3 regions of the Bacillus sp. ISL-46 genome follow, and region 3 is predicted to be linked to each of the others. Evidence: predicted binding sites of a transcription regulator. Region 3 holds the regulator's gene; each other region holds the start of a gene.
What was found. Region 3 encodes Rex, which represses fermentation and respiration genes when NADH is low (regulators of the CRP and FNR family bind a similar motif). Its sites were predicted from a motif close to TTGTGAAATATTTCACAA; they were not measured.
Positions count from the first base shown of each region.

Region 1: J7E67_RS22165 (AtpZ/AtpI family protein) is a predicted target of Rex. The motif match lies at 5,767-5,784, and genes of this name have one in related genera.
Region 2: J7E67_RS28650 (polyhydroxyalkanoic acid synthase subunit PhaR) is a predicted target of Rex. The motif match lies at 8,572-8,589, and genes of this name have one in related genera.

Region 1 covers NZ_JAGGQR010000047.1:46,879-57,826, forward strand. The annotation lists gene atpD (F0F1 ATP synthase subunit beta) at 1-147, opposite strand, end outside; gene atpG (ATP synthase F1 subunit gamma) at 328-1,185, opposite strand; gene atpA (F0F1 ATP synthase subunit alpha) at 1,280-2,788, opposite strand; gene J7E67_RS22140 (F0F1 ATP synthase subunit delta) at 2,814-3,350, opposite strand; gene atpF (F0F1 ATP synthase subunit B) at 3,347-3,877, opposite strand; gene atpE (F0F1 ATP synthase subunit C) at 3,977-4,189, opposite strand; gene atpB (F0F1 ATP synthase subunit A) at 4,276-4,989, opposite strand; gene J7E67_RS22160 (ATP synthase subunit I) at 5,012-5,386, opposite strand; gene J7E67_RS22165 (AtpZ/AtpI family protein) at 5,389-5,613, opposite strand; gene J7E67_RS22170 (S8 family serine peptidase) at 5,988-8,267, opposite strand; gene J7E67_RS22175 (NERD domain-containing protein) at 8,358-9,377, opposite strand; gene upp (uracil phosphoribosyltransferase) at 9,994-10,623, opposite strand.
Region 2 covers NZ_JAGGQR010000090.1:9,386-20,333, reverse strand. The annotation lists gene J7E67_RS28680 (flavin monoamine oxidase family protein) at 1-1,394, opposite strand, end outside; gene J7E67_RS28675 (AAA family ATPase) at 1,748-3,037, shown strand; gene J7E67_RS28670 (DUF429 domain-containing protein) at 3,086-3,745, shown strand; gene J7E67_RS28665 (LysM peptidoglycan-binding domain-containing protein) at 4,255-5,697, shown strand; gene phaC (class III poly(R)-hydroxyalkanoic acid synthase subunit PhaC) at 6,078-7,154, opposite strand; gene J7E67_RS28655 (3-oxoacyl-ACP reductase) at 7,235-7,978, opposite strand; gene J7E67_RS28650 (polyhydroxyalkanoic acid synthase subunit PhaR) at 8,067-8,471, opposite strand; gene fabG (3-oxoacyl-[acyl-carrier-protein] reductase) at 8,791-9,525, shown strand; gene J7E67_RS28640 (acetyl-CoA C-acetyltransferase) at 9,989-10,948, shown strand, end outside.
Region 3 covers NZ_JAGGQR010000002.1:92-11,039, forward strand. The annotation lists gene J7E67_RS01010 (ABC-F family ATP-binding cassette domain-containing protein) at 218-2,137, opposite strand; gene moaC (cyclic pyranopterin monophosphate synthase MoaC) at 2,316-2,813, shown strand; gene J7E67_RS01020 (redox-sensing transcriptional repressor Rex) at 2,850-3,506, shown strand; gene ystJ (NADP-dependent malic enzyme) at 3,666-4,913, shown strand; gene J7E67_RS01030 (sulfite exporter TauE/SafE family protein) at 5,185-5,937, shown strand; gene dcuS (DcuS/MalK family sensor histidine kinase) at 6,134-7,753, shown strand; gene J7E67_RS01040 (response regulator) at 7,731-8,438, shown strand; gene J7E67_RS01045 (2-hydroxycarboxylate transporter family protein) at 8,558-9,901, shown strand; gene J7E67_RS01050 (NAD(P)-dependent malic enzyme) at 9,984-10,948, shown strand, end outside.

The sequences.
Region 1 (10,948 bases), on a different contig from region 3:
TTCAAGGGTAATGTTGATATCAACTTCGGATGCATTACTCGCTTTACTTGAAATTTTCAACGCATTATAAATCGCAGGCAGATGACCGCTTTCGAACTTAACGTCAACTACCGGACCCATAATCTGAAGAACGCGTCCTTTGCTCATCGTTTTCCCTCCTTACTTACTCTCTCGCAGAAACCACCACAAGCATTTTTATGAAAATGAACTCATTGTGGTCACGCGTCTTGTTCTATAATGAACAAAATGAGTGGGAACGGACATAGCGTTCCCTGCTCAAAATCTAGTCAAACCCGCTACATCGGGTTCATTTTTAAAATAAAGGTTTTATTCTAGCGCTGCCGCACCGCCAACGATTTCCGTGATTTCTTGGGTGATCGCTGCTTGACGGGCACGGTTGAAAACTAGTGTATAGTGATTAATTAGTTCTTTAGCATTATCAGTTGCATTTCTCATTGCCGTCATCCGAGCAGCATGCTCACTCGCTTTGCTGTCTAAGAGTGCTCCGTAGATCAAACTTTCAGCATATTGAGGCAGGAGAACTTCTAATATTTCTTCAGCAGACGGCTCAAATTCATAGGAAATGAGTTTGTTTGAAGTGGCTAAGTCCGATAACGGAAGGAGCTTCTTCTCCTGTACTTCCTGTGAAATGGCACTTACATAATGACTGTAATAGACATATAATTCATCGAAAGTTCCATCGGTAAACATTCCAACCGTTGCTCGGGTAGTGTCTTGAATGTCAGCAAAGTTAGGCTGAGCTGGGATCCCAATCGATTCAAGGACCACATTCATGCCGCGTTTGACAAAAAAGTCACGTGCCATTCTTCCGATTGCAATGATCGCGAATTCATCATTCGATTTATGACGGCTTTGGATTGTTTGAAAAACATGACGGAGAACGTTGCTGTTAAAACCGCCAGCAAGTCCGCTGTCAGAAGTCATAACAATATAACCGGTTTTCTTAACAGGTCGACTGGTCAGCATGGGATGATTTACTCCGCCTGAGCCAATTGCAATCGATGCCGTTACTTCTTGGATTTTTTCCATATAAGGTACAAATGCTTTCGCATTGACGACGGCACGATTCCACTTTGCAGCAGAGGTCATTTCCATTGCTTTTGTTATTTGACTCGTCTTTTTAGTTGAATTGATACGAGTTTTTATCTCACGTAATGAAGCCATAGGTTCTCACCACCCTTTTTCAAAGAATGTCTGGTTGGGCGTGCGGCCCGCCTTACGGGTGCCGCGCGCTCACCGTTCTAAATGTCAGACCCTATTATTCGGAAACTGCAAACGTCTTTTTGAAGGCGTTGATTGCAGAAGCCATATCGTCATCAGAAGGAAGGTCCTTCGTTTTTGTAATATGGTCTAACAACTCTTTGCGGTTGTGGTCTAACCAATTAAGGTATTCTGATTCAAAACGACGGACATCCTCTAATGGAATATCATCAAGGAAACCGCGTGTTAATGCGTAAAGGATTGCAACTTGCTTCTCAACTGATAGTGGCTTGTGAAGATCTTGTTTCAGAACTTCAACCGTACGTGCACCACGATTAAGTTTTGCTTGAGTCGCTTTATCTAAGTCAGATCCAAACTGAGCAAATGCTTCTAATTCACGGTAAGATGCAAGGTCAAGACGTAAGGTACCAGATACCTTTTTCATCGCCTTGATTTGTGCAGATCCACCTACACGTGATACGGAAAGACCCGCGTTGATCGCCGGACGAACACCGGAGAAGAATAAGTCAGATTGTAAGAAAATTTGTCCATCAGTAATTGAAATAACGTTTGTTGGGATATACGCTGAAACGTCCCCTGCTTGCGTTTCAATGAACGGAAGCGCAGTGATCGAACCAGCACCAAGTGTATCGTTAATTTTTGCGGCACGCTCTAGTAAGCGGCTGTGCAAGTAGAAAACATCCCCTGGATAGGCTTCCCGACCTGGAGGACGACGAAGCAGCAAGGAAAGCTCACGGTAGGCAGCTGCTTGTTTAGAAAGATCATCATATACGATCAATACGTGTTTGCCAGCATACATAAACTCTTCAGCCATTGAAACACCAGTATATGGAGCTAAATATAGCAACGGAGCAGGTTGTGATGCAGAAGCAGTAACAACGATTGAGTATTCTAACGCGCCGTATTTACGTAGTGTTTCAACTGCGTTACGAACGGTTGATTCCTTTTGACCGATCGCAACATAGATACAAACCATGTTTTGACCTTTTTGATTGATAATCGTATCGATCGCAACAGATGTTTTACCTGTTTGACGGTCACCGATGACTAACTCACGTTGACCACGTCCGATTGGCACAAGGGCGTCAATCGCTTTAATACCTGTTTGTAATGGCTCATGAACGGATTTACGAGCCATAACGCCTGGAGCAACTGCCTCAACTGGGCGTGTTTTTGTTGTATTGATTGGCCCCATACCATCAACTGGTTGTCCAAGCGAGTTTACCACGCGTCCGATCAATTCCTCACCAACTGGAACCTCCATGATGCGTCCTGTACGGCGAACCTCGTCACCTTCCTTGATTTCAGTGTAAGGTCCGAGAATGATAATACCAACGTTATTTGCTTCAAGGTTTTGTGCCATACCCATAACGCCGTTTGAAAATTCAACAAGTTCTCCAGCCATGACATTGTCGAGGCCATGAACACGTGCGATACCGTCACCGATTGAGATAACTGTACCAACATCAGTTACTTGAATTTCCGCCTGATAGTTTTCAATTTGCTTTTTTATCAGGGCACTAATTTCTTCAGCTTTGATGCTCATGAGTTTCACCCCTAATCTTTCGAATCTAGCTTAACAATTTACGTTCTAAACGATCGAGTTTTCCTCTTAATGACCCGTCATATATACGATTTCCAATGCGAAGGCGGATACCGCCAAGCAGGTTGGAATCTACGATATTTTCAATTTTTAGGGACTTTTTGCCCACTTTTGCTGCAAATACAGATGAGATTGCTTCGCGTTCCGCATCCGTTAATTCACGGGTGCTGTAAACTTGCGCCTCGGCAATGCCCATCTCATCATTTGCCAGCTCTAAAAATTCATTTGCCACGTCAACGATTTGGTCTTCACGGTGGCGGTCGATTAAGATCAACATTGTATTTAATACATTTACATTTACTGTTGCGAAAGATGACTTAATGATTTCTTTTTTCTCTTCAATTGAAAGCTTAGAAGAATTTAAGATATTTTTTAATTCAGGATTGTATTGTACAACTTCCTTCACTACACGAAGTTCTTCTTCAATAACTCCGAGCGCTTGAGTTTCTTTCGCAATTTGGAAAAGAGCCAACGCGTAGCGTTTTGCTACCATTGAGTTACTCATCGCTCTTCTCCTGCCTCTTTAATATATTCGTTAATGAGCTGCTCCTGATCTGCTGCAGTTAATTCTTTTTCAATTACTTTAGAAGCAATTAATACAGATAGTGAGGCAACCTGTTCGCGAATAGCGGCAACAGCTTTTTCTTTTTGCTGCTCAATTTCAAGCTTTGCTGCTTCTTTGACGCGTTCAGCTTCTGTACGAGATGCCGCAACGATTTCTTCACGTTGAAGTTCACCTTGCTTTTTGGCATTTTCGATTAAGTTTTGCGCATCATTACGTGCTTCTTTTAAAAGATTTCTTTGTTCTTGTAAAATCTTTTCTGCTTCTAAACGGCTGTTTTCTGCCGCACTAATTTCACTACCAATATGCTCTTCACGCGTCTTCATAATGCCCATTAATGGACCCCATGCAAACTTTTTGAGCAAGGCTAACAATACAAGAAAAACGATAAGCTGGAAGAAAATATCCCCAGTATTAATGTGGCCGCCGCCTTCAGCAGCAGTGGCTAATACTAAACTGTTTGTTAACACCCTCGGTTCACTCCTTTCAAGAGTTGCTTAACGATAGCAAAAACACATAAATGAATGGCGAGGATTTGTTGATCATCGCCATCTTGAATTTTCCTACTATTATCGGTTTAATACCATGAACGCGATAACTACACCGATAATCGGTAATGCTTCTACTAACGCAACCCCGATAAACATAGTTGTTTGAAGCAAACCACGATGTTCAGGTTGACGAGCGATACCTTCTACTGTACGACCTACGATAAGACCGTTACCAATACCTGCACCTACTGCTGCTAAACCGATTGCGATTGCTGCTGCTAAAACACCAATTGATCCTGTCATTACTTTTTTCCTCCTTAAATGTATAAAACATCAATTAATTTTTTATTTTGTTCATGAAAATGAACGGTGTATTATTAATGGTCGTGACTCACTTTATGAGCCAAGTAAACCATTGTTAACATTGTGAAAATATAAGCTTGAATCGTACCAACGAATACAGAGAACCCTTGCCATACCAATGTTAGCGGGATAGCCGCAATCGTACCAGCAATTCCTTGATGTGCCAGGCCTGTTGCTAATAGTGATAGAAGCAACTCACCAGCGTAAATGTTACCATATAGACGCAGACCAAGAGTCAGCGTATTGGCAAATTCCTCAATGATCTTCAATGGGAATAAGAATTTCATTGGGCTGAAGAAACCTTCTGCATAGCCTTTTACACCTTTTAGCTTGACACCATAATAATGGGATAGTGCCAAAACCATAACTGCTAGTGTTAAAGTGATGATTGGATCGGCCGTTGGTGATTTCCACCAAAGCTTTTCATCAACCACAATCGCAAATGGAAGACCTAACATATTGGATACAAAAATATACATAATTAATGTAATTCCAAGGATGTGGAACCTTCCGCCTTCTTTCCAATCCATCGTGCTGTTGATGACCCCTTTAACAAAGTCCATCACCCATTCAAAAAAGTTTTGCATCCCTGTAGGTTTCATTGCCAGCTTTCGTGTAGAAAGAATGGCTATTAGGAAAACAATTAGACTTGCTACTGTGATCATCAGCATATTTGCGCCGTTAAACCAAAGGCCCATAAATTTAAACTCTGGAACCTCATGATGCATGTAAACTCACCTCGCTTCCGCTTCATTTATGTACATGCAATGCATGGTAAAAATAATCTATCATAATGACAATATAGGATGTCATTAATCCTATCACTAAACTAATCATATCGAATTGCTCTGGGTATCTTAATGCGATTAACGCAGCAATTCCCGCCACAGCCATCCTCGAGAGCGACCCTAAGGACTTGGGTTTTTTGCCCTCTGTTACCTTTTTATCAAAGCTCTCCGTCTTTCTAACTAGTATCCAAAGATTCAAATAACTAAAGCATGTCCCAAGAATCAGCCCTAGAAATATGGTTTGGTACGAGGTGAAGCCCCAGCCTAGAACATAAATGGACAACAAGTAAAAAATCCATTTGCGCTGCCTGTTGAACATTACTCTGAAATCTGGCATAGTTATTTATCTCCTGAATAGAAATGGCGGATTGAAAGGAGCATGGAATAGGTACCCGCTCCAAGACCTATAAGCAGTCCGATTATTAAGAAAATTGGTTCGGTACCCCAATGCTGATCCAGCCATCTGCCTGAGAAAATACCTATTAGAATGGAACCTACTAATTGGGAGACAATTGCGGACATTAAAGCCATAGCTTGTAATGGGTTGCGGTTGTTTTTACGCATATAACACATCCTCACTCTGAGAGAATGTCAATCGGGCAAAAAGTAATATCCATAACCTAAATACTATCTTTAGATAGATTTATTTACATGAAAACCCTATCATTTACACCCTTAGTTAGCATACAATAGCACCCTGTCAATGTCAATTAAATTACGTGAATTATGCCACAAAGTATTTCCTGAAGTATTTTCCAATTTGGAATTTACTCAACAATCTTATTGTAGAGTAAATTGTGAAGGAATTTTGTTCATTTTGTGTCTATTTTGTGAACAATTATAATTATACTAATGGTACAATATTATGAACTTTTATTATGATTTTGTTAAAAAGACCATGTCTTGGTGTGGACAAGGTCTTTTCTTAAAATTGCTTTTTAGTCTTCTATCCTCTCAATCGTGATCATCCGTTGGATATGGTCCTCTTTGCTGGCCTTTTTGGCAAAAACCTTTACTAAATAGGTCCCGTTTGCTGGAAGCTGGTCGTCTGGGATGTCCTTGCGAACAAGTCCCTTTTTCACATTGGTAATCGTATCTAAATAGCCGACAAAACGATAATCCTCCGGGTTAAACAGGGCAATCCCAAATTCCTCCGCCCCGCCCGGCAAATACACCTCATAGCGGTACTGTCCTGGTTTGTCTCCTTCGGCAAAATCAAATCCCATGACCCGTGGATAGTCCGGCTCCTCTAAAACATAGAGATAGGGAATGCGAACTGATGCCCCGCCCGCCTGCAAGCGGAGATATCCGTCGTGAATTTTCCCTTTAAACACCTGCGGGTCGACCGTCAACTCGACCGTTATGTCCTTTGTCTGCTGAGGCTCGAGCGTAAATGAAAGCGGCAGCCGCCATTCCAGTCCATCGATATATGGCGGGATATCAAACGAATAACGCTGGTCTTGCTGGCTTGTATTTTCGACATGAAGATAGGCTTTATGGACATCACTCTGTTCCGTAAATTTCCCAAACCGGATACTGCTCGGTGTGACGAGTGTGGTGGCTTGGATCGCTTCGTCAACCTGGATTCTGCCTGCCCCCTGTTCAAAGGTGCGGTAGTAGGCGGGTTCTCCCTGTGTACCAAGGGTTCGCCCGTTGATGGTAGTGGTCTTACGTCCGGCTGCGTTCGGGATGGCCGCCGTACGGTCAACGCTATTAGACTTTGCGAGCGGTTTTGCCGTGTTCATCAGGGACGCTTTGATTTGTTCGGGTGTCCAGTCCGGATGGGCCTGCTTAATTAATGCACATGCCCCAGCGACGTGCGGCGCCGCCATACTCGTCCCTTGAAGCGACAAATAGCCGCCCGGAATCGTCGAATTAATCGCTACTCCGGGGGCAACAATATCTGGTTTGATTTCCCACGTTCCCGTCACCGGTCCCCGCGAGCTAAAGTCAGCGAGCCGGTCCGAATCCTCGCTGACCGTGACCCGCGCCGAGGTGGTTTGTCTTTTTAAGGCTTTTTGTAAAATAACCCCGTCTTCCTTCGAGATGGCGCCGACTGGGATCGACATTTGCGTATCGAGGTTTCCCATGAAACGGCCGCCGCTCATATTGTTGTAGATGAGCACCGCTTTTGCCCCTGCCCGCTTCGCATTTTCCGCTTTTTTGGAAAAAGTTAAGACCCCTCTTTTGATGAGGGCAATTTTCCCTTCAATATTTTTCAATTCATCAGGTCTGCCGATGCCGCCATCGACAATGTCAGCGGAGCGGTCGAGCGCCCACTTGGCTGAGCCTTCGAGCGGTTCAATCTGGAATTTATCCCGACTTCCTTCTATTAATAGATAGGGTGTCTCCAAAGTTGGGGTCGATGCACCAACCGATATCGCTTTGGAGGCGGTTCCAGGTGAGCCAACACTCCAAACATTTGGCCCGGAATTACCAGAAGCCGCCACGGCGACGATTCCGCGATCGACGGCGCGGTTGAGGGCGAGGCTGATTGGCAGGTCGGGCCCGTTTATATCATTTCCGAGCGAGAGATTGACGACATCCACTTTATCCTTAATCGCCTGGTCAATCGCCGCGAGCACCTGCTCGGTGGTCCCGCCCCCGCCCGGCCCAAGCGCGCGGTACGCAACAATTTTTGCCTCCGGGGCAACGCCTTTTATTTTTCCATTGGCTGCAATAATACCGGCCACATGGGTTCCATGGATCGTCGCCTTCCCGAGGGCGAGCGTTTCCATCGGATCGCGGTCGTTGTCAACCAGGTCCCGGCCGCCGGCATAGTTGCGCTTAAGGTCGGGATGGGTGTAATCGACGCCCGTATCAATAACCCCGACCGTTACCCCTTTTCCCGTCAGCCGTTCATTTTTTTTATCAAAAAAACTGCGGACTTCCTCCCCACCAATAATTTTGACGCTTTCCTCGGTTTCGGCTTGGTAGGTAATAACCGGCGAGACGTTTTTGATTTGTTTATGGCTGCGGCCGATTTCGGCAAGTGTTTCTGCGCTGCCTTCGACCGAGAATCCATCAAGCGCATGGTGGAAAACACGGCGAAGCTTAACGTCTTTGTAGGGTTTCATGAGCTGCAGGATTTCCTGGTCGGTGTGTGGTTTGTCCAGGATTATTATGGCAGTTGTCTCCTGCGTGCTTTTGGTGATCGAAGGATGGATGAGTATTTTCGGAGGTTGAAAAGCTAGCAGTAACGCGAGTAGAAGTTTCATCGATGGATTTCCCCTTTTTCCATATCGTTTTCTTAGAGGGGGGAAAGTATGCACATCTATTTTGGGAAACGGGCATCGGGTATTTCCTATTTACCTGGTGGGAATTGTGTATGCGTTGATTTCCTTTTCACCAAGCGGGCACAGGAGCTGATTTTTCGGAAGGGTGTAAATGGTCCCTCGTTTGGATCCGGACGACGGGAGGTTGAGCGATCGTAGTTGATGCCCCGCAATGAAGGTGGAGTCAATATGCAAAAATTCAGCGAACTGCCTTCTAGTTATTGTCGGTCCGAGCAGGAGGAAATAATCATCGACCGACTGAAAAAAGGCTGTTTTGGAGGAATGCCCGCATATGGGGCAGTGCCACTTAGCAGAGTAAAACGCCATCGTACCGGTTTGGCACTTAGGGCATATCACACCCGTAATAATGTCATCCTTGGATAATTTGTACGTTTGGAGAATATCAGGAATAGGAATTTGATGGTGGACTAAAAGGAGGTCGACTAATTGGCTGGTTTTTCTTTTGCTAAACACGGGTTTTTGATACTTCATTTCAAGCTCTTCCAGTTTGTCCAGAAGTGACTCGGCATAAATCAACTCATTGAAAATTTGCTGATTGTCAGGAGTTGTTTCCACTTTAGTCGTCGGTTTACTGATGATTACCACTTTTTCAATTGGCAAACCCTGCATTTGCATCTTTCTGAGCCAATTTACGAATTGCAGTTTTTGCCTTTTCACCTGAAGAATTGGATTCGAAATGCCCTCTTCTTCATTATTAAATTCCTTGGTTACATGATTGGTTTCCTTGTTAAAAATCAATTTCTTCGATAGATTTTTGACTTCTGCCATGAAGATAAACCTCTGTGAAAGTATCACTAAATCAATTTGGAATGCCTTCTTGTCAGTTAGCCGCAGGCCATGAAAAATGTAATATTGATCTTCTTGCAAAAGCGAAAGATAGTAGCTGCATTCCTTCTCGCCGTAGTATCCCTTCAGCCACGATCTTAAATCTCGTTCGACTGTCGGTCTGATTGGATGATTTTTCGATACCCTGCGGAGTACCGCCATACATTGGTAAGCTTGAATTGGTAACTTCAGTTCTAAAACGACCATATACATCACCTCTTTTTATATATTCAGTGGTAATTTCTATTAAAAGATTAGATATCCTCCTTAAAAATTAAGCAAATTATATCATTTTAGTGAAATTTAGTCTTTTTGCCGTTCATTTTTTAGGTCTATTTCGGTTCTTGTTATCGTTTTATGTTCTTTATTCAAGTTCAAAATTGTTCTCGTTGGAATTTTGTGCCATTTCCCGGTGGTTTTGTGCCATTTTGGGCAGGTTTTGTTCCGATTTCTAGAGTTTTGTTCCATTTCTAAGAGGTTTTGTGCCATTTTCAAGGTGTTTTGTGCTATTAGACATATTTTCCCAAAAGCGAGCCCTTTTTTTTAAAAAATAAATTGGTTCCAGTATGGATTTTCTCTTATTTCGAGAAATATATCGGGTTCCAAAAAGGATTTTGTATTTTTCGAAAAACAATTTGGGTTCCAGTACGGATTTTCCTTTTTTAAGAAAAATAATTGGAATTCCAAAACCGATTTTTTATTTCCCCAAAAAAAACAATTCAGGCTCCCAATCTCATTATTTTTCCCCCAAAAAAAAATGACCTATTTTTAATAAAACCAACAAAAAAAGCCGAGTAAGCCCGACTTTTTTTCAAACGGTATCCTATTTCGTTCCAAACAACCGATCTCCTGCATCACCAAGGCCTGGGACGATGTAGCCGTGGTCATTTAATTTCTCATCTAATGCAGCGATATAGATATCCACGTCCGGGTGGGCTGACTTTACTGCTTCCACGCCTTCTGGTGCTGCAATTAAACACATAAATTTGATATGTTTCGCACCGCGCTTCTTCAAGGAGCGAATTGCTTCAATCGCCGAACCGCCTGTTGCAAGCATCGGATCAACCACAATGAAATCACGCTCTTCCACATCACTTGGGAGCTTAATATAATACTCAACCGGCATCAAGGTTTCAGGGTCGCGGTATAAACCGATATGGCCCACCTTCGCAGCTGGGATTAATTTCAAGATGCCATCAACCATTCCGATTCCTGCACGCAAAATGGGCACAATCCCGATTTTCTTACCGGATAGTACCTTAGATTTCGCTGGGCAGACAGGTGTTTCGATATCGATATCCTCAAGCTGCATATCTCTGGTAATTTCAAACGCCATCAGCGTCGCGACTTCATCGACAAGCTCGCGGAACTCCTTTGTTCCTGTGTTTTTATCACGTATGTAAGTTAGTTTATGTTGAATGAGTGGATGGTCGAAAACGAATACCTTGGCCATAATCATCGCTCCTTATTTTAAATTATAAACACTTCGTCTCATTTTACAGAAAAAAAAGGCAATGAGCAAATAGAATTCAGCACTTTCAACTAGTTAGATTTTTCAAAAAAAATCGGCCTACGATAGGCCGATTCTCTGCTGCTAAAATAAGAAAGTATTAGTTTTTGAACATAGACAACTGTCTAGCTCCAGCGCCCTAGCGGCTAGTGTCCTTCGCTCTCCACCCTACGATAAGTCAACATCGAATCACCTTCGGCTCTTCGTGTTTCCTTTATCTCAGTTGGAGCGCTCCAGGCCATACGCCGCTGAACAGGGCGCTTGCGCT
Region 2 (10,948 bases), on a different contig from region 3:
ATTGCACCTTGTATCCAACCGTGGGTAAGTGAGGTATGTTCTCCAGCAAAGTGCACTCTTCCCTCAGGTGTAGAAATATAAGGGTATAGCTCCAAATCCTGTCCAGGTTCAAATGACGTAAAAGCTCCACATGAATAAGGATTCTTACTCCAACTAAAAGAAGCCCCTGTAACGAATTCTGAATATACCTGATACCCAAACATCTCTGCTAAGTTCATTAGAGCATATTGGATCAACTCTCTTTCAGATAGGCTCTCCAATGTTAAGGCCTCATCTGCCCATGTATAGCTCGCGATAACTACCGCAGGTCCGGTTGTACCAATACCATAACTTGGGTAATATGAAAATCGAATGGGCAGATCCGTTATCGATTTACCACCCAATTGACCTAGTTTTTCCCAAAACCTACTTTTAAACTCGATAGCGATCTTTGATGAGGCCATATAATTGAGTTCGCGAATCGCAGTCCTTTTATAATAGGAAAAAGACTCATATGGTTCGACTTTCACAAATCGTAAGGTTGAAAAAGGTATGGTTATAATCGCAAGATCACCGGTTATACTGAAACTCTCATCGGTTTTTTGGTGCTTACAATGAATCTTTACACTGTTTTGAAATTGAGATAATTTCATCATCTTTTGGTTGAACAGAATATTCTCGTTTAATTGCGGCAGAAATGCTTTTGGCAATCGGTCCATGCCACCCGTTATTTCATAAAATTTCTTTGTTTCTGTTAAGATGATGAGTTCACGTATTACTTCAACAAAGGTCATCCCCATATATGCTTCCAAATCAATAAGCACACCAATCATATCAATAGTACCGATTGAAAAATAATAGTTTAAGAAAGAACCAAAGGCTAGATTTCTATATTGTTTTTCTATTAGAGGCCAATTCTTTTTAGGATCTTCGTTAATAAAATTGATAATTGGATGTACGACTGATAGCAAAAGTTCTTCCGACGATTTCCCGCTTTCATTTGGAGTAACTGGGTATTTTAAAATACTTGGATTTTTTTCATATACATTCAGACGTGTTTTGATGCCATTTGCGTAAATGTGGTCATTAGGGGTCCGGTTAATAAATAGATTTGTAGGCAATTTGAATTTATTAATATATTCAAAGGTTAAATGATGTTTTTCTGGAATTCGCATGGGTCCGACATTGAAATATAAGTTATTGCTAAAGGGGGCCCTTATGGTGTAAACACGTCCTCCAACTCGATCATTGGCTTCCAGAATGGTGACTTTATGTCCCGCTTCCTTTAATAAAGAGGCAGCGACGAGTCCAGCCATGCCTGCACCGATTATAAGAATATGTCTAGGAACTTGTGATGTTTTTAGACCATCCCTAATAATTTTGAGCATTTGATGATCAGTTAGTTGAAAATTCATGTAATGTGGCATCCTCCCTTACTTTTCCAAAAAATGGCTTATTGCATTATATACAAATAAAAGGATGCATATGTGCTATTTTCCAGTTTGGTGATTACTCTTTCTGTCGAGAACACCTGTGGCTTCGGCATAAGAAAAATCAATCATTATTGTTTTCTTATACTAAAAGTATGTGCTATAACAAATTTAGATTAGAAAGATGTTCTTATTAAAAGGGGGGGAAATGGTATGTAGATAATAGTTAAACAGGAAAAAAGTTGTATATAGTCTTATAAAGCAAACTAGGTTAACCTAATAGTGGTAAAAATGCTATCATGATATATAAATGGAAATTACTATTAAAGGAGAACTAGATGAAAACCAATGTTCTGTTTGATACAAATAATATAGATCGTAAGGCATTACCGTATTATTATGACTATGGAAAAATTGTATCTTCTCTTCAAGAGAAGCTTATCGATGAAGTGGGAATCGATTTTCACATGTACTCCGATGAAGATACCTCAAATGAGATTTGGGACATTCTTGAGGAAGACCTGAAAGAGGAGTCTCCGGAAGTACAATTGATTTGTCATATTTATAAAGAAGGCGAGACCAAAACTATCTCATCCAACCATACCGATAAAGCGATGGAGCTGATTGTTAAACCACGAATCACCAACGGTCTTTTTTACTATTCGAATTATCAGGTTGCGCTGGCCAGATTGGTTATTTTTCAAAGTGACGGAGAAATGACCCGGGATTTTATTTTTGCCAAAAATGATGCTTGCTTAGTTACCTTTTTGAAATATGTTCTTAAAAGAAAAAGAGATTATATTAAAAACTATGTGACTGTTTTTACGGATACAGAAGATGGGGTAGAAACAGAGATTGATAGTATTACTACTTTGGTAAGAAGAGAAGATGTATTTTTAGAGGATTCTTTAAAGAGAGAAATTTATCGATCGATTGACGAATTCTTTTCGGAAAGTGGTCAGTTTTTCAAAACGTATGATATTCCCTACAAACGCGGGATTCTTCTCTACGGAAAACCTGGTAATGGAAAGACCACTCTTGTGAAATCAATCGCCAGCAGCATTAATGCTCCGGTAGCTTATTGGCAGATCACTGAATTTACATCAAGCTATACGATCAAAGAGGTCTTTACGTCTGTATTAAAATTGACACCATTGGTTTTAGTCATTGAAGATATTGATTCCATGCCATCAAGTGTCCGGTCCGTCTTCCTGAACATTTTAGATGGTGCCACCTCGAAGGAAGGAATCTTCATCATCGGGACAACGAATTACCCTGAAAAAATTGATCCTGCCCTTATGAACCGCTCTGGCCGGTTTGACCGAGCATATGAGATCCATGTACCGACGAAGGAGCTTCGCTATCAGTATCTAGTGAACAAGAATATTGCTCGAATTCTTTCAGAGGAAGAGATTCAGCAAGTTATTGATTCAACCAAGGATTTCTCTTATGCGCAGCTCAATGAATTGTATACATCGATTGCCCTTGAATGGCATTACGAACAGCAGGTTGATGTGAAGAGACTTTGTGCGGACTTAAAATCACTGCAGCAAAAACAGCAAAAACAAGAATGGGAACAAGCTCTTACCTCTGCATCGATCGGATTTTCAGGGTTTGGAGATGATTAATTTTGATGCATCGACTCTAGTAAACCCAAAAGAAAGAGAAGATTGCTCATGAGAGTAATAGGGATTGATTTGTCCGGTCCAAGTAATCATAAAGATACTGTTTTGACGGTATTTGAATTACAAAATGGTCAATTAAATTTTATTAAGTTAATGAGCAATATTGGGGATCTGGACATTTTAAAAGAAATAGAGACTCAAAGTCAAATAGATGAAGTCGTTATTGGAATGGATGCCCCTTTATCTTATCAGGATGGCGGAGGAGATAGACAAGGGGATAAACAATTGAGACAGTTTATTGTTTCTCTTGGGATGAAGCCTGGATCAATCATGCCGCCAACTTTAAACCGAATGGTGTATCTTACGCTAAGAGGAATAAAGCTTAGTAGAGAAATAGGGAATCTAACTCCTAATTATCCGATTACGATCGTGGAGGTGCATCCAGGTGCAGTGATTGGTTCAAGACTCTCTCAAGAGAAATTGGAGTATGTTTTGAGTTACAAACAAAGTCTATTAGCGAGAAGTTGGATTCGGAACTGGCTTGGTGAGCAAAAATTAACTATGCTCCCTGTTTTTATTGATGAGGAAAGTCATTTAATTGATGCCTGTGCAGCAGCATTAGGGGCCTGGCATTGGAAGGATCCATCCTTGCAGCCAAAGTGGTCAATTCCTGCGAATCCTCCACTTCATCCGTATGATTATTGTTGTTAATGGTTATTCTGCCACAGTACTGGATACTGTGGTTTTTTTTTGCACGGAGACAATATCGACACAGTGAGGTCAAAAGAGATGATAATGCTCGATGAGAGAGAGAAACCGGTTCAGCGGTAACAAGGGAAGCCTAGGATGCTTGTTGTGAGTGAAAAACTAATTCAGGAGTAATTATAGAAAGTGTATGATGCCCATTGAGTCGGAAAAATCAGATCAGCGGTAAGCATAGGAAGTGAATGATGCCCGTTGAATGGTGAAAATTGATTCAGCGGTAACTAGTGGAAGCGACTAATGCTCGAGGATGTTAAAAAATCAATTCAGATGCATTCAAAGGAGTCGTCTTAAGCTTTTGGGAGGGTGGATACAGAAGACAAAAAAGTCCCCGGGATTTTCTAATAAATCACTGACCGAATCTTTACTTACATACCTGAATATCATATAGGCAGGAGACGAAGGGAGATAAAAATAATTTCCCTGAGTTAGTACGAAGATAAAGGGGAGGGAAAAGGATGCAGCTTTTTTACACAGTTCGTCCCGGTGATAACCTGTATCAGATTGCGAAGCGATGGGAGCTTCCGCTTGATACACTTATTGCCGCAAATAATATTGGTCCTCCATATACGATTTATGTCGGTCAACAACTATCTGTCCCACCTGGTGTTGATGTTATTCGTGTAAAACTAGGAGATAGTGTTTATAAAATTGCTCAATTATTTGGTGTTCCACCAGCTATAATTATCGAAGCTAATCGGCTGCAGCCTCTATATCAAGTTCAAGTCGACCAACTGTTAAGAGTTCCTCCCGGCAACCCCTTCTATGTCGTACAACCCGGGGACACACTGTTTCAACTGGCCAGTAGATTTAACGTCATTACGGATGGACAAAACAATCATGAGTTAATCAGGCAGATTAACCAGCTTCCAACCAATAATTTAACTCCAGGAATGAAGTTGATTATTCCTTATGCACCTCCGGGGGACCGCGGAATGATTGCGTATACATCTAACCGTGGAGGTGGCCAAGATATTTGGTTATATAATCCCGCCAATGGTGTTAATGCACAGCTTACCACTGGCTTAGGAGAATCTACCTCGATCCCTTTTTGGTCTCCAGATAGTAGTCGAATCGCGTTCATTGGGTGTAATGGAATCCTTTACGTCGTCCAGGTAGCGGATGGTTCAATCGCTCGTATTGATCAGTTTGCGGAAGGGGAAAGTAGTTATTTAAATTGGTCACTTGATAGTCAAAAACTAGCATACACGAAACAGAATGAAATAATCATGTATCATGTCCTCACACATCAAGTCCAACGAATAAACCAGCCAGGGACAACGGATGTCCAATGGTTTCCGAGTGGGACGGAGTTGCTATATCAAGCACCCAATGGAGCAGGAATCAGTCAGCTTTTTCGGATTCAAACCGATGGAACCGGAAGGCGTCAAATCACTCAGAACACCGGTGGCCGATTGAATGATGTTCGTCTTTCCCCAAATGGGACATATGTATTATATACTTCTCCCGGAGCAAGCATTTCCATTATTTATACCCTGGAACTTTCAACTGGAAGAGTAAATGAAGTGAGGGGAGGACCGCTTGCGAAAAACTATTTTCCGGTATGGTCGCCCGATTCATCATCCATCGCCTACAGTGCTACAGCTTTTGAAAACGTCGGCTATTTTTCTCAGATTCGATTAACAGGAAGGGGAGGAGAGAACGATCGAACAAGAGCGTTTTCGAATTGCTTTGCCACTCCCATAACATGGTCCCCAGATGGCAGGAAATTGGCTTATCTTTCAGGTTGTAAAAACCAAGGAGCTGCGAACGAAATGTGGTTAATCGACGTTTTGCATCCTGTTCCCATCAGGTTAATTGAAGGGGTATTAATTAGATCTTTACAATGGTCCCCGAGACCCATTTCTCCGCTGAGAAGGACCTATAAGAATCAAGTCTAAAATAGACAAGTTCAACCATTCCTTTATTTGAGTAGAAAACAATTGTCCTATTTCTTACATGAATGATAAAAAAACTGGGAGGGATCTTCCAGTTTTAATTGATTTATTCTTTAGATTAAATCTCGGCAATATTTTAATAGGAAGGACAAATCACTCTATTAAGCCATATAAAAATATTTACTGAATTAATAGAATATTTTATTTATTTACCTCTTGTCAATTCTCTGAAAATTGCATATAATTACTTTACCACTACTAATAACTTGTTTTCCTCGCAGAAGTGTTTGCTACTAGATATAATAAAAAACGAGTGCCCCACGTGTTTCGGGACACTCTTCTAATGTAAAAGAAATTCCTCATTGATTAGACTTTCTCTATAATTAGTTGGATCGTTCTTCTAACCAGTCGGAAATGGTTGGATAAGTTATTTTTGTTGCTTGACTGCCATAAGTAATGGAGGTATGCCCAACAGGTAAAACTTTAAATTGTTTATCTTCACTAGAAATCTTGTTCATCAATGCTTCAACTTGATGCGGTGGGGCAATGAGGTCGTTTTTCCCAGCTAAGTTGAGCACATTTGCCTTGATATTTTCAAGTTTGACCTTTTGACCACGAATAACCATTTCACCTTTTATCAGTTTGTTTTTTTGATAAAAGTCTCTAATCCACTGACGGTAGGCTTCACCAGGGAATAAAATTCCGTCGTTTAACCATTTTCGCAGTAGTTTAAAGCTCTTTATGAAATTTTCATTGTCAGCACGCTCAACAAGACTAATAAATGGTCCAAAGTTGGTTCCTATTGGATTGATCATTTTGTTTCCAAAGTCAATCATTTCTGGTGGAATCACACCAAGGGTTTCTACCACTTTATCAATATTAAAATATCGCTCATCTAACATCGCACCATATGCGCCACTATTTTCAAAATCAAAAGGACTAGTCATAAAGATGAGGTTGCGGATTGGCAATTCAGGGTGTAATGCCGCAAATGCAGACGTGATCGTTCCACCCATGCAATAACCAAGGATCGATACTTCCTCAACATTAGACCTTCTCATTACTTTACGAACGGCACGTGGTATATAGTCCATAATATAATCATCCAGTTTCATATGTCTATCTTCGTAACCTGGTGTACCCCAGTCAAGAAGGTAAACATCAAACCCACGTTCAACCAAAAATTCTATTAAACTACCACCTTTGGTTAGATCCAATATATAGGGTTTATTAATTAGAGCATAAACAAGTAGAAGTGGAATTTTATGCTTTTTTGGGTGATCAGATATATACCGATAGAGCTTCGTTTTATTTCTTGTCCAAACTACTTCCTTCGGTGTAGGTGCTACTTCGGGTTCGGCATCGGTCGTTAACACTTGAGATGCCCTCATTACACGTTGGTACATCTCTTGATACTTTTGAGGTGTAGCCTCTAGCATCTCATTCCATTCTTTTAGCATTTGAGCGTTAATGATTGTTCACTCCTTACATGATTTATTTACTCTTTTAATATATAAAGAAGTTTGTACATTCATGACACTTACATGTAAAGTCCACCGTTAATATTTAATTGCTGACCAGTAATATAGTCACCATCTTTACATAGGAAAACAACACCACGAGCGATTTCTTCTGGTTTGCCTAGGCGTTTTTGTGGTACTTTTTCAACGATTCCTGCAAGAACTTTTTCAGGAATGGCTTGGACCATCTCGGTTCCAATAAATCCTGGGCAAATCGCATTAACTGTTACTTTACTTCTAGCAAGTTCAAGAGCGAGAGATTTAGTGTATCCAATTAGTCCTGCTTTTGCGGCAGCATAGTTTGTTTGTCCAAACCCGCCAGCTTGCCCAATAATGGACGAAATGTTGATGATGCGGCCTGCATCAGATTCAAGAAGATAAGGTAATGCTGCAGATGTATTATTGTAAACACTGTTTAAATTAACATCGATTACCTTTCTCCAATCTTCTTCGGTCAATTTTTTGAACGTGCTGTCTCTTGTAATTCCTGCATTATTAATTAAGATATCTAATTTGCCATAATGGTTGATGGTTTCTTGTACAAGGTATGCTGCTTCATTACTTTCTGAAACATCTGCTTGTACTGCGTATGCCTCTCCACCAAATTCATTGATTTCTGCGACTACTTTATCTGCTAGTTCTTTGCGAATATTATAGTTAATGACAACTTTCGCGCCATTTTTAGCTAGTTCCAATGCAATCGATGCACCGATTCCTCTGCTTCCGCCTGTTACGATTGCTACTTTATCTTTTAATTCTGTCATTGTTGTCCACCCCATCTATTATAGTTGTAAAAATAATCTTGATAGTTTACTAAATTACTTGGTTTTACATGCATTATGTAATGCGTTTCTATTTCGTTTTTTCTGGTGTTTTTAATAAATTAAGGATTTGATTCATTTTATTATCCAAACTCTTCATATCCTTTTTTAAATTCGACAATTCTGTATTAAATGACTCCTGATCTCCAGAGTTGTCAAATTTCTCTTCCAATCTTTCTTCTAAATCATCAACTTTTGCATCGACATTAACAATCAGCGAAGAAATGCTAGCAATGTCATTTCGAGTTGGAACATTCATAAATTCTAAATACTTTACCGTTGATTCATCAATCATTTTTTTTAATTGAAGATTCATCTCCAAAACCTGACCCATTCCTTGAGACGGGAAATCATTGCTTACTTTCTCATCGAATAACTTACTGGAATGTGAATAAAGATCCTTCCACATCTCATAAAAATTAAAATCTGTGCTCATTTTTTTTCCTCCTTTGTTTTGTTGACCTATCCATCATACTAACTTCATCGAAATTTTAAAAGGTGAAAGATTAAAAATTATTAAAATACATTTCATCATTTTTTGACAAATTTCTCACTTTCTTGCGAATTGTAAAGTATTTTAACAAGAGTGATAATTAGCTATAATCCATCATAATATGGGTAAAAATGGATTTAATTTTGTCCAAAGCCTAGTTTCATCGCCATTTTTTTGTTTTGGATTTCTTTTCTCATTTGCCTAGGGATGCTGATGTTTTGCAGAGGTCTATTCTGAAAAGAAAAAAACGAGGTGATATATTATGGAGTTTAGTAAAAAGGTTGTGTTAATTACAGGTGGTGCACAGGGGATTGGAAAAGAAACGGCTAAACAATTTCTCCAAGAGGGTGCAAATGTCGTCATCTGTGATTATGATGAGTCGGCTGGTAAATCTGCATTAGAAGAATTGAATCATGAAAAAGTAGAATTTTATAAAGTCGATGTAACGGACAGCACCCAGATAGAAGAAATGGTTCAATCCACAATAGGTAAGCATGGCCGAATCGATATCTTAATTAACAATGCCGGAATTACACTTGATGGTTTTTTAACAAAGATGGAGGAATCGGATTGGGAAAGAGTCATTTCTGTCAATCTATCAGGTGTTTTTAAATGCACGAAGGCTGTAGCTCCTAGTATGTTAAAGCAGGGGTCGGGCGTTATTCTAAACGCATCTTCCGTCGTTGGTTTATATGGGAATATTGGTCAAACGAATTATGCTGCGACAAAGGCGGGCGTCATTGGGCTGACGAAAAGCTGGGCAAAAGAATTTGGACCTAAGGGGATCCGAGTCAATGCAGTTGCTCCAGGTTTCATTGAAACAGGTATGACTGCAGCGGTGCCAGATAAGGTGCTTCAATTTATGAAGGAAAAGACTCCGCTTAGGAAGCTTGGCAAACCAGAAGATATTGCCGCAGCGTATGTATTCTTGGCTTCGGATAAGGCGAATTATATTAACGGAACCATCTTAAGTGTGGATGGCGGATTAGTTATTTAGATAATATAGCTGCAAATTGAGGGAGAAAATCATTATTTTCTCCCTTTTTGGTTTATTATGGTAACCGCTATTACTAAATTACTATATTACAATATATGGAGGTTCGGTCATCTCGTTATCATTTTGTCATCTATTCAAATTCAAAAATAGTATAATCTCAAAAACTTTTCTACAAAACTTGTCAATTTATACTAAAGTTCAACAGGATTTTTTTGCCTGTTTTATTTAAAAAATCCAATCTATATATTTACTCCGTATTCACTGTCATTAGTGGATTTTCTCGACCTTTTTTTAAAGCGAATATCTGTCGATAATGTTGGGTTAGATCATTAAATTTTTTATAACAATAAATAAAAAACTCAGAATTTGTCGAATAATCGGTAAGAAAAATACCGCGAAATGTAGTAAAATTTGTGAGGAATTATTATTCGAATACATAAATCACTTTTTGGGGGAAATCAGAATGACTGTAAATGAAGTTGTAATTGTAAGTGCGGTAAGGACAGCAATTGGTAGTTTTTTAGGGAGTTTAGAAAATGTTTCAGCTGTACAGTTAGGATCTACTGTAATTAAAGCAGCTATTCAAAAAGCTGGAATTAATCCTAATGATGTAGATGAAGTGATTATGGGGAATGTTTTACAAGCAGGAGCTGGACAAAATCCGGCAAGACAAGCTTCCCTTGCTGCAGGTATTCCTCAAGAGGCACCAGCATTGACAATTAATAAGGTCTGTGGATCAGGATTAAAAGCTGTTCACTTAGCAACACAAGCGATTCTTGCTGGAGAGGCAGAAGTGGTTGTTGCAGGCGGTATGGAGAATATGAGTCAAGCTCCATATCTGTTAAAAGGCGGACGAAATGGATTTAAAATGGGCGATCAGAAAATTTTAGACAGTATGATTAAAGACGGATTATGGTGTTCAGAAAATGACTATCATATGGGAATTACAGCTGAAAATCTTGCTGAGAAATATGAAATCACACGTGCTGAACAAGATGAATTTGCAGCATGGAGTCAGCAAAAGGCTCAAGCAGCAATTGAATCCAATCGATTTGCTGATGAAATTGTCCCAGTTGAGGTACCTGGCCGTAAAGGACAAGTGACATTATTCAGCCAAGATGAGTTCCCACGGTTTGGAACAACTGCAGAAGGATTGGGTAAGCTTCGTCCTGCATTCAAAAAGGATGGATCCGTTACTGCTGCTAACTCTTCAGGAATTAACGATGGTGCGGCAGCATTTGTAGTGATGAGCCGTAAAAAGGCAGAAGAATTAGGCGTCACTCCTCTAGTAACAATTAAAGCAAATGCTACTGCGGGTGTGGATCCGAGTATAATGGGAATCGGTCCTGTCCCTGCAGTAAAAAAAGCTCTAAAAACAGCGTCTTTATCTTTAGAAGAGATTGAATTAATTGAAGCAAACGAA
Region 3 (10,948 bases):
GGATAAGTGGGGTGTTTTCTGTGGATAATGTGGATAAGTAAGGTCTTTATTGTGGATAATGTGGAAAAGTAAAAATAACATTGAAACTGTCCTGTTTGCAATGTGAATAAGAATGTGGAAAAGTGTATAACTTAATGAATTAATGCCATCATATCAAAATTTGTCGATAAATGTCATAATAAACAAAAAACCAGGCGAATGCCTGGTTTTTGCATAATTATTCAGCCAGCTCTGCCCATTCTTCCATTAAGTGCTCGAGTTCAGACTTTGCCTTTTCATTTTTTATGTTGATTTCCAACACTTTTTCATGATTTTGAAAAATGTCTGGTTCGCATAATTGCTGCTCGAATTCTTGAATTTGCTCTTCTAGCTCTTCAATTCGTTGTTCCATTTCTTCTAATTTCCTTTTGCGCTGACGCTCTTGTTTTTTACTTTCCTTATCCTGTTGATAAGAGTTTTTCTCGAAAGCATCCGTTTGTGCTGCCCTTTTTGCTGTTGCGGCTAGCGCTAGTGCTGCAAGTTCTTCCTGTTCTAGTTTCTTCTCTAAATAATAATCATAATCCCCGAGGTATTCTGTACTTCCATGACGACTAAGTTCTAAGACCTTTGTGGCAATCCGGTTAATAAAATACCTGTCGTGTGAGACAAACAATATCGTGCCCGGGTAATCGATTAATGCATTCTCTAGAACTTCCTTACTATCTAAGTCAAGATGGTTGGTAGGCTCGTCCAAAATTAAGACATTTGCTTTCTCCAGCATCAGTTTAGCTAAAGCTAGACGGGCTTTCTCACCACCGCTTAAGGTGGAAACTATTTTTAAGACATCATCACCAGAAAATAAGAAATTACCGAGCACCGTACGTATTTCTTTTTCATTTTTTAGTGGATAGTCATCCCAGAGTTCATTTAAGACCCGCTTATTGGAGGTCAATTCAGCTTGCTCCTGGTCGTAATACCCAATCTGAAGGTTTGTCCCATAGAGTATGGTTCCCTCAAGTGCAGGCAACTTTTTGATAATTGTTTTTAAAAGTGTTGATTTGCCGATACCATTCGGTCCAACCAATGCGATACTTTCACCTTTATAGGCCCGGAAAGAAATGGACTCTGAAACCTTACCATCCTTGTATCCAACAGCGAGTGAATCCACTGTTAAAACATCATTTCCGCTTTGTTTTTCAATTTCAAACGTGAAGGAAGCAGACTTTTCATCGCCTAATGGACGATCCATCATCTCCATCTTTTCAAGCTTTTTACGCCGGCTTTGGGCTCGTTTGGTTGTCGATGCCCGCGCTAAATTGCGGTTGATAAAGTCTTGGAGATCAGCGACCTCTTGCTGTTGTTTTTCGAAAAGCTTTAAATCACGCTCATAATTTGCCGCCTTTTGATCAAGGTAAGAACTATAGTTGCCTGTAAACCTTTGGATTTGCTTACGGGATACTTCATAAACTTGAGTAACAACTTTATCTAAAAAATAGCGGTCATGGGAAACGATCAAAATCGCCCCATGATAACTTTGTAAATATTGCTCCAGCCAGGAAAGCGTATCAATATCAAGGTGGTTTGTGGGCTCATCCAATATTAGGATATCAGGCCTGGTTAACAAGAGTTTACCAAGGGCTAGACGAGTTTTCTGACCGCCGCTTAAACTAGATATCATCAAGGATTTGTCATGGAAATTCAGCCCATGAAGGACGGAGCGCATCTCTGCCTCATATTGATACCCTCCCTGTTCTTTAAATTTCACCTGAAGATGATCGTACTCTTTTAGGATCCTTTCGTACCTGCCACTGTCTTCAAAAACAAGAGGATCAGCCATTTGTTCTTCAAGTGTGCGGAGTTGTTTTTCCATCAATCGCAGCGGTTCAAAAACCGTCAGCATTTCATCCCATATGGATAATGATGATTCTAACCCAGTATTTTGAGCTAAATAGCCAATCGTCACTTCTTTTGGCTTGATGATTTCTCCGCCATCATGCGACAAGTGTCCGGCTATAATCTTCAACAATGTCGATTTTCCCGCCCCATTGCGTCCAACAAGGGCAACACGGTCCCGAGTTTGTAATTCGAGCTTAATATTCGATAAAATAAGGTCAGCACCATAATATTTTTGTAATTGATTAACCTGTAGCAAAATCATTCTCATTCACCTCTATTACATAGGATTAGTGTACCTTATTCCCGGTATGTCGGCAATAAACTGCTCGCCATATTAGCGGAGTAAGGGTCCTAAATCGACATAAAATGTAATATTTAGTTCAAAGTTTCACACACATATAAGGAAAAATAGTGTATGATTTGATGGGAGGATTTTTTATATGGCAGAATTTACGCATTTTAATGAAGAAGGCAGAGCAAAAATGGTCGACGTCAGTGATAAGCCGGAAACGGCACGTACGGCGCTTGCTCATTCCAGCATTACCGTTAGTAAAGAAATTTATGATAAAATAACTAATAATGAGATGAAGAAGGGCGATGTCTTAGCAGTGGCCCAGGTAGCAGCTGTCATGGCAGCAAAGAAGACATGGGATTTGATTCCAATGTGCCATCCGATTCCATTAACAGGTGTTAATATTTCTTTCTCTTGGGAACAGGATAAGGATGAGAATTATCAATTATATATTGCTGCAGCCGTTAAAACGAAGGGGAACACAGGAGTGGAAATGGAAGCGTTAACAGCCGCATCCGCATGTGCCTTAACAGTTTATGATATGTGTAAAGCCGTTGATAAAGGTATGGTAATTGGACCGACGTATCTTGTCGAAAAAACAGGCGGTAAAAACGGTGATTTTAAAAGAGATGAAAGAGTTAAATAAATTTTTAACTAAACCATTCATGGGGTGTGGGAGATTATGAGTAATGAAACAACGAAAATACCACAGGCGACAGCAAAACGGCTGCCCCTCTATTATCGATTTCTAAAAAACCTGCATAGTTCCGGCAAGCAAAGGGTCTCTTCAGCGGAATTGAGTGAAGCAGTAAAGGTAGACTCAGCAACGATTCGCCGCGACTTTTCCTATTTCGGTGCGTTAGGAAAAAAGGGCTATGGGTATAATGTTAATTACTTAATATCCTTCTTCCGAAAGACCTTAGATCAGGATGAATTAACTAAGGTTGCCTTAATAGGAGTCGGAAATCTTGGGACTGCCTTTTTAAACTATAACTTTTTAAAAAATAATAACACAAAAATAGAATGCGCCTTCGATGTGGATCCCGACAAAATGGGAACCATGATTCGCGAGGTACCCGTTCATCCTATGGATGATTTAGAGAAGGTGTTATCAGAAACTAATATTTCAGTGGCGATATTAACGGTTCCGGCTCCTGCCGCACAAATGATAACCGATCGACTGGTCCAAGCGAATGTAAAAGGGATCTTAAATTTCACTCCGGCAAGGTTAAATGTTCCACCATTAATAAGGGTCCATCATATTGACTTGGCTGTGGAGCTTCAATCGCTAGTCTACTTTTTAAAGCATTATCCAACGGTGGAAATAGATGAAGAATAATTAGTTAATAAGGCTTTCCACAAAATTTGTGGAAAGCCTTTTGTATGATTAAATCCCTGCTTTTTTTAATTACATAATCTATCAAAATATTGACCTATGCACTAAGATTTAGATAGATAAAGTGCAAGCGGTTACTAATTCGGAAAGTGGGGAAATCCAATGTCAATTTTACGAGATGAAGCGTTAAAAATGCATAAGGAGCATCAAGGAAAGGTTGGAATCTATTCAAAGGTTGCAGTACATAATGCAAAAGATTTAAGCCTAGCCTATTCACCTGGTGTGGCAGAGCCATGTTTGGACATTTATGCAGACGAAAATAAAGTCTATGATTATACCTCAAAGGGCAATCTAGTTGCAGTTGTATCCAATGGGACAGCAGTCCTGGGGCTTGGGAACATTGGACCAAAAGCTGCGATGCCTGTGATGGAAGGAAAGGCCGTGTTATTCAAATCATTCGCAGATGTTGATGCTTTTCCCATTTGCTTGGCCACAACTGATACAGACCAGATCGTAGAAACCGTCAAATTGCTAGAACCAACATTTGGCGGAGTGAACTTGGAGGATATTGCTGCGCCGCAATGCTTTGATATTGAAGACCGCCTCCGCAAAGCCTGTGATATTCCTGTTTTTCATGATGACCAGCATGGAACAGCGATTGTAACAGCGGCTGGTTTAATCAACGCATTAAAATTAGCGGATAAAAAAATTGAAGATATTCGTGTTGCAGTAAATGGAGCAGGTGCAGCAGGAGTAGCGATTGTTAAACTTATGCTACATATGGGCGTGAAGGATGTTATTTTATGTGATACAAAAGGAATTATTTATGAAGGCCGCCCGGTTGGAATGAATCGATTCAAAGATGAAATGGCACAAATCACAAATCGCGAGCAAAAACAAGGAACGTTAGCCGATGCGCTTGTTGACGCAGATGTGTTTGTGGGGGTATCAGCAGCTGGGGCCGTTACGAAGGAAATGGTTGGTTCTATGCACCGTGACCCGATAATCTTTGCCATGGCCAACCCGGTACCGGAAATTATGCCGGATGTGGCCAAAGAAGCAGGAGCACTTGTAGTGGGTACAGGACGTTCTGATTTTCCGAACCAGGTTAATAATGTGCTTGCATTCCCAGGAATTTTCCGCGGTGCTTTAGATGTCCGTGCAAAGGAAATCAACGAGGAAATGAAGCTCGCCGCGGTTTATGCAATTGCTGGTTTAATTTCAGAGGATGAGCTCCATGCCGATTATGTCATTCCAGATCCATTTGACCCTCGGGTCGCAGCACAGGTAGCAACCGCGGTTGCGTATACTGCAATGGAAACAGGGGTAGCCCAAAAAATTATCAATGTTGAGGAAATTAAGCAACGCCTATCAGCATTAGCAGAAGCAAAACAACCAGTGCTTGCTTAGGTCGAGTAAAATCTAGCTTTTAAGGGAAGACTACCTCAACCTAGTTGAGGTAGTCTTTCAAATTTTGGAAATTAGGGCATAATTCCAATATATCTTTTAAATTTTTAGTACAATAATGAATGATAGTTTTTTCTTTTTCAAATCAGTGGGTAAAATAAGGACAAAATCGATGGTGAACTGACTCATTTTGTCGGTATGACCCCGTCCTTAGGTAAGTAATAAAACATTTCCTAGAAGGACATCTAGGGTTTTGCAATCGGAGGGGATGAAGTTGGCGATTGTGCTGACGATGTTTGTGCTTGGGATTTTATTAGGATTTGTCGGGGCAGGCGGCTCTGGCTTTATTATTGCCATCTTAACAGTTATTTTTGGAGTACCAATACATATGGCGTTAGGGACATCACTAGCAGCGATGGTATTTACTAGCATGTCAGGTGCCTACAGCCATTTTCGTCAAGGAAATATCTCAATTAAAACGGGTTTAATCGTCGGCGGATTTGGGGCAGCTGCCTCCTATTTAGGTTCAAAACTAGCCAGTTTGATTCCGACTCATTCTTTGCATTGGTTAACAGCGGGGATGTTATTTTTGTCGGCTGTGATCTTGGTTGTTCGCTTATTTATTGTTCAAAAAATAAAGGCAAACAACAAAAAAGTGAAACCTGGCAACCTGTTTCTCATTAAGAAAGCGGCAGTTGTCGGGTTGGTTACCGGATTGTTGTCTGGTACATTTGGGATAGGTGCTGCACCGTTCATTCAAATCGGATTGCTGGTCATCATGGGACTTTCGCTTAAGCAATCAGTGGGTACAACAATGCTCGTTATTTTGCCGATCGCTTTAGCAGGAGGAATCGGCTACTATTTCGAAGGATACCTGAATTTAACCCTGTTAGTTGAAGTGGTAGGAGGAACGATGATTGGCTCCTATGTCGGGGCTAAGTTTACAGCCCTTGCTCCGCAGCCCGTATTAAAAGGTGCGATGGTCCTGACCCCTATTATCGCAGGAGCTATTTTGCTCATAAGTTAAGGCATCGTTCGCAAGGATGGTTAACTGAGACGATGAACTCTCAGACCAGCCTAAGTTAAAGAAAGTTTCTAAGACTGCAAGGTATTTTCATAAGAATGCTTTGCAGCCTTTTTGCGTTTACTTACCGGGATGGTTAGTATGTCATCAGGTGGAGATCAGAATGGTGCCTGTCGCCTTCTCAAAGATGGAGGGAAATATGAGAAAGGGAAGATGGAGTTTACAGTCGGTAATTATTGTCTTTGTGTGTATGGTGGTTACTTTTTCACTATTGATAACAGATTTACTAATAAGTTCGAGAATTGCTAAGGAGACGGAAAAAGGTCAGGCTGAGAAAGCAAGAAATGTGGCTCGAATGGTTGCTCATAGTCCGCTTGTTGTTAATGCAATGAGTAGAAAACAGAATGAAAAGGAAATCCAAACGTTTGCCAATGAAATGAGAAAGGTCACGAACGTTTACTTTATTGTTGTGATGGATATGAACGGGATCCGAAAATCCCACCCTGATAGTAAAGAGATAGGGAAACCATTCAAGGGTGGAGATGAAGGGCCTGTCCTAAAAGGAAAAGAGCATCAATCTATTTCAAAGGGATCTCTTGGACCTTCATTACGCTTCTTTACGCCAATTAAGGATGCAACCGGGAAGCAGATCGGGGCCGTGGCTGTTGGGATATCTTTAGATAATGTGGAAAAGGCCGTCAAAAAGAGCAGAATGGGGATTTATATTGGGACGATGATTGGTATCTTAATCGGTGTTCTCGGGGCTGTTATTTTAGCTAGATATATAAAAAAGATCTTACTTGGGCTTGAGCCGTTTGCGATTGCTAAATTATTAGAGGAACGAAGCGCGATGCTTCAATCGGTGCGTGAGGGAATTGTTGCAGTGGATCAACACTCAAACATAACACTTGTCAATCGAGCAGCCTTAAAGCTGTTTGATAAAGCAGGCCTGCAAGATAACCCAATGGGGACAAATATAGAAGAATATATGTCATCTACTCGCTTAAGTGATTTATTAAAAACAGGTAAACCTGAATTGGATGAAGAACAGAATATAAATGGGATGACCATTTTAACCAACCGAGTCCCCGTTATCGTTGGGAATAAGGTAGTGGGCGCAATTGCTACTTTTCGCGATAAAACAGAAATACAGGTACTCGCTGAAGAACTGACAGGAGTAAGAGCATACGCCGATGCACTTCGGGCCCAGGCACACGAGTTTATGAATAAACTTCATGTGATTTTGGGGATGGTCCATACAGGTTATTATGAAAAAGTTGTCGAATACATCAATGAAACGGTTGATCATCGTAATAACGAAATTGGCTTCGTTACCAAAAAGATAAAGGACCCTGTTTTAGCTGGCTTTTTAATTGGAAAGTTGAGTTATGCAAGGGAATCAGGGGCAGAGTTATCAGTTTCCTGTGAACAGCCTCTTCCGCAGCCCGCTGTTTCTGATGTGACACACGAACTCATAACCATTGTTGGCAATTTAATTGATAATGCCACCGAGGCTGTGAATGGTTGTACGGTTAAAAAAATAGCAGTAGAATTCGAATATGGCGATGATATTTTAACAATTGAAGTAAATGATACAGGGGCAGGGATGAGTGAAGAACTGCAAAATCAAATTTTTAACAAAGGATTCTCAACAAAAGGTGAAAATAGAGGGTTAGGACTGTATCTCGTTTCGCAGGCGATTAAGAAGCTGAGAGGGGAATTAATTCTTTCATCAAAGCCTGGAAAAGGGACTGTTTTTACCGTGTATATACCATATGAAGGGGAGGGGGTCCAGAATGATCCGGGTAATGATTGTTGAAGATGACCCAATGGTGGCTGAATTTAATAAACGCTATCTTGAGCAAGTTCATGGATTTACCTTGATGGCAATGGCCGCATCCGTGGATGAGGCGATTGGGAAAATTGAAAAACTAGAAATCGATCTTATCTTATTGGATATATTTATGCCGGGGAAACAAGGATTAGAGCTGTTAACCTACCTTCGTGAAAATGAGAAAGAGACCGATGTGATTATTATTTCAGCTGCGTCAGATATGGAGCGGATTAAAAAGGCTTTAAGATACGGAGCCGTTGATTATTTAATTAAGCCTTTTGAATTTGAACGCTTTAGTAGAGCATTAGTTGCATATAAGGATCAAACAAAGTTTATTCAAACTCAACAAGTGATTAACCAAGACGTATTGGACAATCAATTACTGCACCGAGAGGATAGGCCTCTTATCGAAGATTTACCAAAGGGATTGACAAAAGATACCCTTAAGCAAATCTGGGATACGATTCAAGAGTTAAAAAATGTCCCGTTTTCAACAGAGGACGTAGTGAAGGTCGTGGGAATTTCTCGGGTCTCGGTCCGTAAGTATTTAAATTTTTTAAAGGAAATTGGAATCCTTGACGTTAAGGTAATCTACGGTACAGTAGGGAGACCCGTTTACCAGCATGAATTTAATCGATTGAAACAACATCTGATCAAAAACTTTTTGTAAGCAGCCTAAAACTGCTTACTTTTTTTATTTACAAAAACCTTATTAAATTTACATAAACTATGAAAGCGGTTTAATTCAGAATATGATAGAAACATCAATAGATTGGGGGATGAACACTTATGGAACCAGCAAGAAAGTTGCAATCGCTTACGGTTGTTGCAGGGGAAAAGGAAAATAAGGGGATTTTAGGTAAATTTGGCAGTTTGAAGGTAGGGGTAGTTCCACTGCCACTTTATATCGTTATCGCAGCTGTTGTCTACTTTTCAGCCGTCTATAAATTGCTTCCAGCGGATATGATTGGTGGCTTTGCCATTATTATTGTTATGGGTATTTTACTTGGCGATCTTGGCATGAAGATTCCGGTTCTAAAGGATATTGGCGGACCGGCAATTTTAGCACTTTTGATTCCGTCTATTTTAGTCTATTTTAGTGTAATTAACACGACTGGTATGAACGCGGTTACCCAGTTGATGAAAACATCCAATTTCCTTTACCTCTATATCTCTATTTTAGTAGTGGGCAGTATTCTTGGGATGAATCGTAGAGTCTTAATTCAAGGCTTTACACGCATGTTTATCCCGCTTATTTTCGGAACACTTGCATCTGTTACAGTAGGCGTTCTTGTTGGTTTGCTTTTTGGATATGACATGAAACACACATTATTCTTTATTGTTGTTCCAATTATCGGCGGTGGGATTGGAGAAGGAATTTTGCCACTTTCATTAGGCTACGCAGAAGTGCTCGGAAAATCTTCTGAATCATTTGTAGGGCAATTAATTCCAGCAGCGGTGATTGGAAATATTGTCGCCATCATTTGTGCAGGGATTTTATCACGCTTAGGGGAGAAAAAGAAGCATCTGACTGGTAATGGAGTATTAGTGAAGACAAAAGGCGGCGATGGTATCTCAGAAGCCGCAACGATAGATAAACCGGTTGATTTCCCACTCATGGGTGCTGGACTGCTAATAGCGTGTAGTTTCTTTATCTTAGGTGGACTAGGAAATAAATTCCTCGGTATTCCTGGGCCAGTGTTAATGATTATTGCAGCAGCCGTTGTGAAAAGTATTAAAGTAATGCCGGCTAAAATGGAACAAGGTGCCTATCACTTATATAAATTTGTATCATCGAGTTTAACCTGGCCATTAATGGTTGGATTAGGAATGCTGTATATACCGCTTAAGGATGTAGTAAAAATCGTCACACCTGGATATGCGGTTGTCTGTACCTCAGTCGTAGTCGCAATGGTTACTACTGGTTACTTCGTAGGAAAGTTGATGAAGATGTACCCGGTCGACTCAGCGATTGTTACAGGCTGTCATAGTGGTTTAGGGGGAACGGGTGATGTTGCAATTCTTTCCGCTTCCAACCGGATGTCATTGATGCCATTTGCTCAAGTTTCGACTAGAATCGGGGGCGCCTCAACGGTTATTTTGGCTATTCTTTTGCTTAAATTATTAAGCTAGTCATTCGTAAATCGGGCTGTGCCTGTTTGTCACGGCCCGATTTTTTATTAGTTTTAGATTGGACCAAAAGGAGAAGGTTGGAATGAATGAAAGCAAGATAAAAGAACAGGCAGTGCTGCTCCATAAAAAGCTGGCAGGTAAAATTAGCATCGTCAGTAAAGTAGAAGTGAACAATGCCGATGATTTGAGTTTAGCTTATACGCCCGGTGTAGCTGAGCCTTGTAAGATCATAGCAAAAAATAGTGAAGCTTCCTTCGAGCATACAGGTCGGGGTAATCTAGTAGCAGTTGTAACAGATGGAACAGCGGTATTAGGATTAGGAGATATTGGCCCTGAGGCTGCTATGCCAGTAATGGAGGGAAAGGCTGTTTTATTTAAACAATTTGCCGGGATCGATGCGTATCCGCTTTGCTTAGGTACAAAAAATGTCGATGAGATTGTCAATATTATCAAAGCACTAGAGCCAACGTTCGGCGGAATCAATTTGGAGGATATCGCCGCCCCAAGATGCTTTGAAATTGAGGAACGCCTAAAAAAGGAACTTAACATTCCGGTCTTTCATGATGACCAGCATGGAACGGCGATTGTCGTACTAGCAGGCCTTTTGAATGCACTGAGAATTGTGAAGAAAAGTATCTATAAGGTTAAGGTTGTTCTAAATGGTGCTGGTTCTGCTGGTATAGCGATTGCCAAGCTTTTATTAAAAGCGGGTTTTAAGGATGTTACCTTAGTAACCCTGGAGGGAATTCTTTGTCCAGGTGAAGAGTGGATGAACGACCGGCAAGCAGAAATAGCAGAGAGAACAAACCTGGGCAGGTTACATGGGACCCTAAAAGACGCGATTAAAAACACTGACATTTTTATCGGAGTCTCAGGTCCAAAGGCTTTAACAGGAGATATGGTCAGGACCATGAATAAAGATTCAATCGTTTTTGCAATGGCAAATCCAGTACCCGAAATTTATCCAGAAGAAGCGCTTGCGGCAGGTGCAGCAGTAGTCGGAACAGGCCGTTCTGATTATCCTAATCAAGTAAATAATGTGCTCGC